3 regions of the Streptomyces sp. NPDC041940 genome follow, and region 2 is predicted to be linked to each of the others. Evidence: predicted binding sites of a transcription regulator. Region 2 holds the regulator's gene; each other region holds the start of a gene.
What was found. The regulator HrcA, encoded in region 2, represses chaperone genes, less so after heat shock. The targets are predictions, from matches to a motif close to TTNGCACTCNGNNNNNCNGAGTGCNAA.
Positions count from the first base shown of each region.

Region 1: groES (co-chaperone GroES) is a predicted target of HrcA. The motif match lies at 1,852-1,878, and genes of this name have one in related genera.
Region 3: groL (chaperonin GroEL) is a predicted target of HrcA. The motif match lies at 1,681-1,707, and genes of this name have one in related genera.

Region 1 is NZ_JBVJBP010000014.1:42,281-45,551, forward strand. Features, by position in the region: gene ACZ6I3_RS23505 (THUMP-like domain-containing protein) at 1-29, opposite strand, end outside; gene ACZ6I3_RS23510 (polysaccharide deacetylase family protein) at 121-1,044, shown strand; gene ACZ6I3_RS23515 (polysaccharide deacetylase family protein) at 1,041-1,808, shown strand; gene groES (co-chaperone GroES) at 1,978-2,286, shown strand; gene groL (chaperonin GroEL) at 2,408-3,271, shown strand, end outside.
Region 2 is NZ_JBVJBP010000001.1:76,709-79,979, reverse strand. Features, by position in the region: gene dnaJ (molecular chaperone DnaJ) at 1-927, opposite strand, end outside; gene hrcA (heat-inducible transcriptional repressor HrcA) at 927-1,943, opposite strand; gene ACZ6I3_RS00310 (MBL fold metallo-hydrolase) at 2,115-2,846, shown strand; gene ACZ6I3_RS00305 (DUF3097 domain-containing protein) at 2,878-3,271, shown strand, end outside.
Region 3 is NZ_JBVJBP010000004.1:203,379-206,649, forward strand. Features, by position in the region: gene groL (chaperonin GroEL) at 1-1,518, opposite strand, end outside; gene ACZ6I3_RS10240 (cold-shock protein) at 2,084-2,287, opposite strand; gene ACZ6I3_RS10245 (MoaD/ThiS family protein) at 2,736-3,011, opposite strand; gene thrC (threonine synthase) at 3,115-3,271, opposite strand, start outside.

The sequences.
Region 1 (3,271 bases), on a different contig from region 2:
GGGGTGAGGAGGAGGGCGAGATCGTTCACCGGATCATTGTGGGCCAGTCGGAGGACGGTGGGGCCGTCGGCCGCAGTGTCGGGGCGGGTTCGCACCGGCCGGCTGCGAGGATCCGGCACCATGCGAGCAGTCGTACAAAATGACAAAAGGCGGGCAACGGGCGGCGCGCGCATCGGCCTCGTCGTGCTCGCCCTCGCCGCCATCGCCTCGGGCTGCGCGCAGGCGGACGGCGGCCAGGTCGCCCCGGCCGGCGGTCAGCAGCCCCTCGAGGCGCCGCCGGCCCGCGCGCTCGACTCCTACGCCACCAAGCTGCGCGCCGCGCACGCTGCCCGTATCGCCGCGGCGCACCGCTGGGGGCTGCGGAGGGTCCCGCTGGTCGCCCCTCCGGCTCCCGGGAAGAAGCCCAGGATCAGGACCCGCAAGGGCTTCGAGGTGGACGGCCACCGGGAGCTGGAGCTGCCGCCCGTCTTCACCACGATCCCCACCCGGGACAAGGTCGTCTTCCTCACCATCGACGACGGCGCCGAGAAGGACCCGGCGTTCCTGCGGATGATGAGCGACCTGGACGTCCCGTACACCGCCTTCCTCAGCGGCTACCTGGTGAAGGACGACGACCGCTACTTCCGGCAGATGCAGGCCAGGGGTGTCGTCCTGAACAACCACACCCTCTGGCACCGCAACATGCGGGGTCTGCCCTACCGCGCGCAGCGGCGCGAGATCTGCGGCATGCAGCGTTTCATCGAGAGGCGCTACGGCACCCGCCCCACCCTCTTCCGCCCGCCCTTCGGCAGCTACGACCGGGCGACCCTGCGCGCCGCCAAGGCCTGCGGCATCGAGTACACCCCTCTCTGGAACGCGGAGGTCTTCGCCGGCCACTGGGAGTACCGCGAGGCGGACCGGAGGCTGCGCCCGGGCGACATCGTCCTCAGCCACTTCCGGGGCCGCGAGCAGTGGAAGGGCGCGATGCCCGACATGGTCCGCCGCTTCCTGAACAAGGTCACGGTCGAGGGGTACGCGGTGGGGCGGCTGGAGGACTACCTGTGAGGCGGCTGCCGACGGCCGCGGCGCTGTGCGCGGGCGTGATCCTGCTGGCCGGCTGCGCCGGGGCGGCGGGGGAGCGGGCGGGAGCGGACGGCCGGGGCCAGGACCCGACCCGCGCGTCCGGCACCCTCGCGCGTCCGGCGCGCCTGCCGCCCGTCGTGGACCGGGTCCGCACCCGGGACCCGGTCGTCTTCCTGACCTACGACGACGGCGCCGAACGCGACCCCCGCTTCGCCGGCCTCGTCCGCGAACGGCGGCTCCCGGTCACCCTGTTCCTCACGGACAGCGTCGCGGGCCCCGGATACGGGCACCTGGCCCGGCTGCGCGCGGTCGGCGCGTCCCTCCAGAACCACACCCTCGACCACCCGGCCCTGCGCGGCCTGCCCTACACCGGCCAGCGCGCCGAGATCTGCGGCCAGCAGCACAAACTCCGCTCCCGCTTCGGCATCCGCCCCCACCTCTTCCGCCCGCCCTACGGCACGTACGACCGGGCGACCCTGCGCGCCGCCGCCGACTGCGGCAGCACGGCGGTCGTCCTCTGGCGGGCGTCCCTGTCCGCCGACGGCGAACTGACGTACGCCCACGGCGAGCCACGCCTCCGCCCCGGCGACATCATCTCCGTGCCGTCGGCCCCGACGGAGTCCCTGTCGCCGGCGGAACGGACCGTGCGCCTGCTGGGGGAGATCGAGGGGCGGGGGCTGCGGGTGGGGCGGCTGGAGGACTACCTCCGACACGAACTCCCCGGCCGACGCGCCGCGGGCAATTAGCAGTCCGCTTGACCGAGTGCTAATCGCGGTCATAGTCTCGGCTCTGGCACTCCCCACTGGAGAGTGCCAACACAGCGACGGGCAGGTCCGGCACCCGCGACGACGGATCGACCTGGTCGCCACCTCAGACAGTTAACCCCGTGAGATCTCCGAAGGGGGAGGTCGGATCGTGACGACCACCAGCTCCAAGGTTGCCATCAAGCCGCTCGAGGACCGCATTGTGGTCCAGCCGCTCGACGCCGAGCAGACCACCGCCTCTGGCCTGGTCATCCCGGACACCGCCAAGGAGAAGCCCCAGGAGGGCGTCGTCCTGGCCGTGGGCCCGGGCCGCTTCGAGGACGGTAACCGTCTTCCGCTCGACGTCTCCGTCGGCGATGTCGTGCTCTACAGCAAGTACGGCGGCACCGAGGTGAAGTACAACGGCGAGGAGTACCTCGTCCTCTCGGCTCGCGACGTGCTCGCGATCGTCGAGAAGTAATTCACCCCGCTTTACCAGCATTGCAGTGAACTGCGCCCCTGGCCCCCGCGATCTTATGAAGCCGGGCGTCGGGGGCGCGGTTCGTTTCACCCACATTTTCCGAGAGGGCTGAACCGCTCCCATGGCGAAGATCCTGAAGTTCGACGAGGACGCCCGTCGCGCCCTCGAGCGCGGCGTCAACAAGCTTGCCGACACGGTCAAGGTGACGATCGGCCCCAAGGGCCGCAACGTCGTCATCGACAAGAAGTTCGGCGCTCCCACCATCACCAACGACGGTGTGACCATCGCCCGTGAGGTAGAGGTCGAGGACCCGTACGAGAACCTCGGTGCCCAGCTGGTCAAGGAGGTGGCGACCAAGACCAACGACATCGCGGGTGACGGTACGACCACCGCGACCGTGCTCGCCCAGGCGCTCGTGCGCGAGGGCCTGAAGAACGTCGCCGCCGGTGCCTCCCCGGCCGCCCTGAAGAAGGGCATCGACGCCGCGGTCAAGGCCGTGTCCGAGGAGCTCCTCGCGACCGCGCGCCCGATCGACGAGAAGTCCGACATCGCCGCCGTCGCCGGTCTGTCCGCCCAGGACCAGCAGGTCGGCGAGCTCATCGCCGAGGCCATGGACAAGGTCGGCAAGGACGGTGTCATCACCGTCGAGGAGTCCAACACCTTCGGTCTGGAGCTGGACTTCACCGAGGGCATGGCCTTCGACAAGGGCTACCTGTCGCCGTACTTCGTGACGGACCAGGAGCGCATGGAAGCCGTCCTGGACGACCCGTACGTCCTCATCACGCAGGGCAAGATCTCCGCCATCGCGGACCTGCTGCCGCTGCTGGAGAAGGTCATCCAGGCCAACGCCTCCAAGCCGCTGCTGATCATCGCCGAGGACGTCGACGGCGAGGCGCTGTCCACCCTCGTCGTGAACAAGATCCGCGGCACCTTCAACGCCGTCGCCGTGAAGGCCCCCGGCTTCGGCGACCGCCGCAAGGCGATG
Region 2 (3,271 bases):
GTGCAGCGGGATCGACTGGCCGGACTGGGTGCCCGGGCGGATGTCGACCTCCTCCATGCCGTCCAGCGTCTCCAGCGGCACCTTCGTGCCGAGGCACGCGGCCGTCATGGGGATCGTCACCGTGCAGTGCAGGTCGTCGCCGCGCCGCTGGAAGGTGGAGTGCGGGAGTTCGTGGATCTCGACGTAGAGATCACCGGCGGGACCACCACCGGGCCCGACCTCGCCCTCACCGGCGAGCTGGATGCGCGTGCCGTTGTCGACACCGGCGGGGATCTTCACGGTCAGGGTCCGCCGGGAGCGCACGCGGCCGTCACCGGCGCACTCCGGGCACGGCGTCGGCACCACGGTCCCGAAGCCCTGGCACTGCGGGCAGGGCCGGGACGTCATGACCTGGCCGAGGAACGACCGGGTGACCTGCGACACCTCACCGCGACCGCGGCACATGTCACACGTCTGCGCGCTCGTCCCCGGCGCGGCACCCTCGCCGCTGCAGGTGTTGCAGACGACGGCCGTGTCGACCTGGATGTCCTTCGTCGTACCGAAGGCGGCCTCGTCGAGCTCGATCTCGATCCGGATCATGGCGTCCTGGCCGCGGCGGGTGCGCGAGCGCGGACCGCGCTGCGACGCCGTGCCGAAGAACGCGTCCATGATGTCGGAGAAGTTCCCGAAGCCACCGGCTCCGAAGCCGCCCGCGCCGCCGCCCGCGGCCTGCGAGAGCGGGTCACCGCCGAGGTCGTAGACCTGCTTCTTCTGCGGGTCCGACAACACCTCGTAGGCGGCGTTGATCTCCTTGAACCGCTCCTGGGTCTTCGGATCGGGGTTGACGTCCGGATGCAGCTCGCGTGCGAGCCGCCGGAAGGCCTTCTTGATCTCTTCCTGCGACGCGTCGCGGCGCACGCCGAGTACGGCGTAGTAGTCCGTGGCCACTACGACTCCGCCAGGATCTGTCCGACGTACCGTGCCACTGCGCGTACCGCTCCCATCGTTCCCGGGTAGTCCATGCGGGTCGGTCCGACCACGCCGAGCTTGGCGACTGCCTCGCCGCCCGAACCGTAGCCGACCGACACGACGGACGTGGAGTTGAGTCCTTCGTGGGCGTTCTCATGACCGATACGTACGGTCACGCCCGGATCCTTCGCCTCGCCGAGCAGCTTGAGGAGCACGACCTGCTCCTCCAGCGCCTCCAGCACCGGCCGGATCACCAGGGGAAAGTCATGCCCGAAGCGGGTGAGATTGGCGGTGCCGCCGATCATCAGCCGCTCCTCGTTCTCCTCGACGAGCGTCTCCAGAAGCGTGGAGAGCACCAAGGAGACCGTACCCCGGTCCTCGTGCTCGAACGCCTCCGCCAGATCCTCCACCAAACTCGGCACATCCGCGAAACGGCGGTTCGCGACACGGCTGTTGAGCCGTGCGCGCAGATCCGCGAGCGAGGCCTCGCCGAAGGGCGCCGGGCAGTCGACCACCCGCTGCTCGACCCGCCCGGTGTCCGTGATCAGCACGAGCATCAGCCGCGCGGGCGCGAGGGAGAGCAACTCCACATGCCGCACGGTCGACCGGGTCAGCGACGGGTACTGCACGACGGCCACCTGGCGCGTGAGCTGCGCCAGCAGCCGAACCGTACGCGCCACGACGTCGTCGAGGTCGACGGCGCCCTCGAGGAAGTTCTGGATCGCGCGCCGCTCGGGCGCGGTCATCGGCTTGACGCCGGCCAGCTTGTCCACGAACAGCCGGTAGCCCTTGTCGGTGGGGATGCGCCCGGCACTGGTGTGCGGCTGGGCGATGTATCCCTCGTCCTCGAGGGCCGCCATGTCGTTGCGGACGGTGGCCGGGGAGACGCCGAGGCTGTGCCGCTCGGTGAGGGCCTTGGAGCCGACGGGCTCCTCGGTGCCGACATAGTCCTGGACGATGGCGCGCAGTACCTGAAGCCTGCGTTCACTGAGCATCGCGCGCACCTCCAGAAGTCGTCCGCCTGCTGCCTGCCTGTCGTGGCCTGGCACTCTACGCGTGCGAGTGCCAGCATTCCCCGGCCCAGTGTACGGCGGTGGGGTGCACCCCCGGCAAGGCTGGTCGTGCGTTGTCGTGCCCGCGACGGGTGTCACCGCTAGCGTCGCCGTATGACGGTGACTTGGGAAGAGCTCGGGTGGGAGCGGGTGGCCGCCGGGGTGGGGCGGTGCCGCCTTCCGGTGTGGGACTGCACGGCGGGACTGGTCGCCGGTGAGGGCGCGGTCCTCATGATCGACGCGGGGTCGAGCCCGGCCGAGGGCGCGCGGTTGCGCACACAGGCGCAGTCGCTCACCGGTCATCGTGTGACGCATCTCGCGCTGACCCACCCCCACTTCGACCACGTCTTCGGAGCGGCGGCGTTCCCGGAGACGGAGCTGTTCGGCGCCGTGGGCGTGGACGCGGTCCTCACCCGCGTGCGGGACCGCGAGGAGCTGCGCGCGGACGCGGTACGCAACGGCCTGGCGGAGCCTGTCGCGCGGGAGTCGGCGGAGCGGCTGGTCCCGCCCCGCCATCTGGTCTCCGGCGAGTGGACGCTCGACCTGGGCGGCGGCCGCCAGGTGCTGCTGGCGAACGTGGGCCCGGGGCACACCGGGCACGACCTGGCGGTGCTGGTGCCGGGCGATCCGGAGGTGGTGTTCTGCGGCGACCTGGTCGAGGAGTCCGGCGAGCCCCAGGCGGGCCCCGACGCCGTGCCGTCGCACTGGCCGGCCGCCCTGGACCGGCTGCTGGATCTGGGCGGCGAGGACGCGCTGTACGTGCCCGGTCACGGAGCGGTGGTGGACGCGGCGTTCGTCCGGGCCCAGCGGGACGCGCTGGCGGCGCGTTTCGGCGTGTCGCGGTGATCGCCGTACGCCTTCTCCTATCGTCATTCGAATGCGCCAGTACTCCGCCGACCTGACCCCGCCGTGGAAGAAGCCGAAGCCGGTACCCGAGGTTCCGGCGGATCCGGGCCTGGTGGTCGAGGAGGCCGGGAGCGGCTTCTGCGGCGCGGTGATCCGCTGCGAGGCGGGCACGGTGACACTGGAGGACCGCTTCGGCAAGCACCGCGTGTTCCCGATGGAGCCGCGCGGCTTCCTGCTGGAGGGCAGGCCGGTGACGCTGGTCCGCCCGTCGTCCGGCCCCTCCCGTCCCACGCGCACCGCCTCCGGTTCGGTGGCCGTTCCCGGCGCACGCGCGCGTGTCGCCCGCGCCGGCCGCATCTACGTCGAGGGCCGGCACGACGCCGAGCTGGTCGAGAAGGTGTGGGGCGACGACCTGCGCATCGAGG
Region 3 (3,271 bases), on a different contig from region 2:
GGAGGCGGCGTTCTGCAGCGCGGAACGGGTCACCTTCGCCGGGTCGATGATGCCCTCGGCGATCATGTCGACGTACTCACCGGTCGCGGCGTTCAGGCCGTGGCCGACCTGGAGGTTGCGGACCTTCTCCACGACGACGCCGCCCTCGAGACCACCGTTGACGGCGATCTGCTTCAGCGGGGCCTCCAGCGCGAGCTTCACGGCGTTGGCGCCGGTCGCCTCGTCACCCTCGAGCTCCAGCTTCTCGAAGACCTGGGAGGCCTGCAGCAGGGCCACGCCACCACCGGCGACGATGCCCTCCTCGACGGCCGCCTTGGCGTTGCGCACGGCGTCCTCGATGCGGTGCTTGCGCTCCTTGAGCTCCACCTCGGTGGCGGCACCGGCCTTGATGACCGCCACGCCGCCCGCGAGCTTCGCCAGGCGCTCCTGGAGCTTCTCGCGGTCGTAGTCCGAGTCGCTGTTCTCGATCTCGGCGCGGATCTGGTTGACGCGGCCGTTGACCTGGTCGGTCGAGCCGGCACCGTCGACGATGGTGGTCTCGTCCTTGGTGATGACCACCTTGCGGGCCTTGCCCAGCAGGTCGACCGTGGCGTTCTCCAGCTTGAGGCCGACCTCCTCGGAGATCACCTCGCCGCCGGTGAGGATGCCGATGTCCTGCAGCATCGCCTTGCGGCGGTCACCGAAGCCCGGGGCCTTGACGGCGACGGACTTGAAGGTGCCGCGGATCTTGTTGACGACCAGGGTCGACAGGGCCTCGCCCTCGACGTCCTCGGCGATGATCAGCAGCGGCTTGCCCGACTGCATGACCTTCTCCAGGAGCGGGAGCAGGTCCTTGACGTTCGCGATCTTGGAGTTCGCGATCAGGATGTACGGGTCGTCGAGGACGGCCTCCATACGCTCCATGTCGGTGGCGAAGTACGCCGAGATGTAGCCCTTGTCGAAGCGCATACCCTCGGTGAGCTCCAGCTCCAGACCGAAGGTCTGGGACTCCTCGACGGTGATGACGCCTTCCTTGCCGACCTTGTCCATGGCCTCGGCGATGAGCTCGCCGATCTGGGTGTCGGCGGCGGAGATGGAGGCCGTGGAAGCGATCTGCTCCTTGGTCTCGACATCCTTCGCCTGCTCCAGCAGGGCGGCGGAGACGGCCTCGACGGCGCGCTCGATGCCACGCTTGAGGGCCATCGGGTTGGCGCCGGCGGCTACGTTGCGCAGGCCCTCCTTGACCAGGGCCTGGGCGAGAACGGTCGCGGTGGTCGTACCGTCACCGGCGACGTCGTCCGTCTTCTTGGCGACTTCCTTGACCAGCTCGGCGCCGATCTTCTCGTACGGGTCCTCGAGCTCGATCTCCTTGGCGATGGAGACACCATCGTTGGTGATCGTGGGGGCGCCCCACTTCTTCTCGAGGACGACGTTGCGGCCCTTGGGGCCGAGCGTCACCTTGACGGCGTCCGCGAGCTGGTTCATGCCGCGCTCGAGGCCGCGCCGCGCCTCCTCGTCGAACGCGATGATCTTGGCCATGTGAAGTGGTCCCTCCAGGACTGGGGGTGATTACTTCGGACCGCGCCCGCGCCCGCGACGGACGGCTCGCCAGCCTCGTGGTTCCTTCCCCACCCGGCCTGCGGGCCTCACCGACCCGGTCCTTACGTTGTCACTCTCACCTTCAGAGTGCTAACGCAATGATTAGCACTCGGCCTAGGCGAGTGCAAGCGCCTCTCGGGATGCGGAGGCACTCTCAGCCCCCGGCGAACAGGGTGCGCCGGGCTCGGCCACGGGCCGCGGACAACGCCACGACGCAGCGGCCGAGGCCGGGAAGTGGCTGGCCCCACGCCCGGCGACGACAAGCGGGCGGCCGACGCGAACGAGTCCGGGCGTGAGCCCACCGCCCCCGCACCGGGCAGGACTTCGGGGCGCCTTCGGGCGCGGCGGACTCCGACGAGCGCTCTCCCCGGCGCGTCCGTCACCCCGGCCCGACCGCCGGCCCGACCACCGGACAGACCGCCGGACAGACCGAAGGGCCCGCACCCCGGGGGGTACGGGCCCTTCAGAGAAGACCTGCCGCTTGCGGTTTGTCGTGGTCGCGCGTTCAGGCAGCGACGCGAACCATGTCGGCCTGTGGACCCTTCTGGCCCTGCGAGATCTCGAACTCGACCCGCTGACCCTCTTCAAGGGTGCGGTAGCCGTCCATCTGAATCGCGCTGTAGTGGACGAAAACATCCGCACCACCGTCGACCGCGATGAAGCCGTACCCCTTCTCCGCGTTGAACCACTTGACGGTGCCCTGAGCCATGCCTAACTCCCCTATTACTGGCCCTTGCACAGACCCGCACTTCGCGGATCCGGGTCAGACCTCACCCCCCACGGATTGGGGGCGTGCGCCGGAACGCGTCGACCGCGGCCGAATGTATCTGTCCAACTGCCCTCTGCAACAGGTCAATCGGACGAGAATTCTGGACGCGCGGGATCCGGAATGTGGGGAGAATTCGTGCGACTTCAGGGCAAGTCGGGCCACGCAAAGGGAACAAAAGCGGCGAAAGACGCGCACACTTTGGCTACATCTTGTCGGGCGCGAGGCAGGAATTCAGGGTGCCCGATCAGGGGATCGGGATCGCGTTCCCCAACTGTACCGCGCTCAACCACACAGAATTGCCCCCTCCGCTTCTCTCACGGAGGGGGCAATTCAATGAACACTCAGTGACGGCCGTTACCGATGGTAATAATCAAGCCGGTCGACCGGTTCAGCCGCCGGCCACAGCCGGAATGATCGACACACCGGCACCGTCCGGCGTGGCCGTCTCAAGACCCTGCTCGAACCGCACGTCGTCGTCATTCACGTACACGTTGACGAACCGGCGCAGCTTGCCCTGGTCGTCCAGCACCCGGGCGGCGATCCCGGTGTGGTTCTTCTCCAGATCGGCGATGACCTCACCGAGGTTCCCGCCCTCGGCGGCGACCTCGGCCTGCCCGCCGGTGTAGGTACGCAGGATGGTGGGGATGCGAACGTTGACGCTCATCGGAATATGACCTCCGGTTTCGATTGAGCTACAGCTGGGCCGCGTCCCAAGGGGCGCGGGGAACTGCGCGACCAGCCCCCACCGGCCCGCAGCGAACAACGGTTCAGACGAGCCCGGCGTCCCGGAACGAGTCCAGGTTGGGCCGGATGGTCGCGGTCAGCCCGGTCCCGGCCACCGCGTCCAGCGTCTTGAGACCATCCCCCGTGTTCAGGACCACCGTGGTCTTGGCAGGGTCGAGAAGCCCGTTCTCCAGCAGCTTC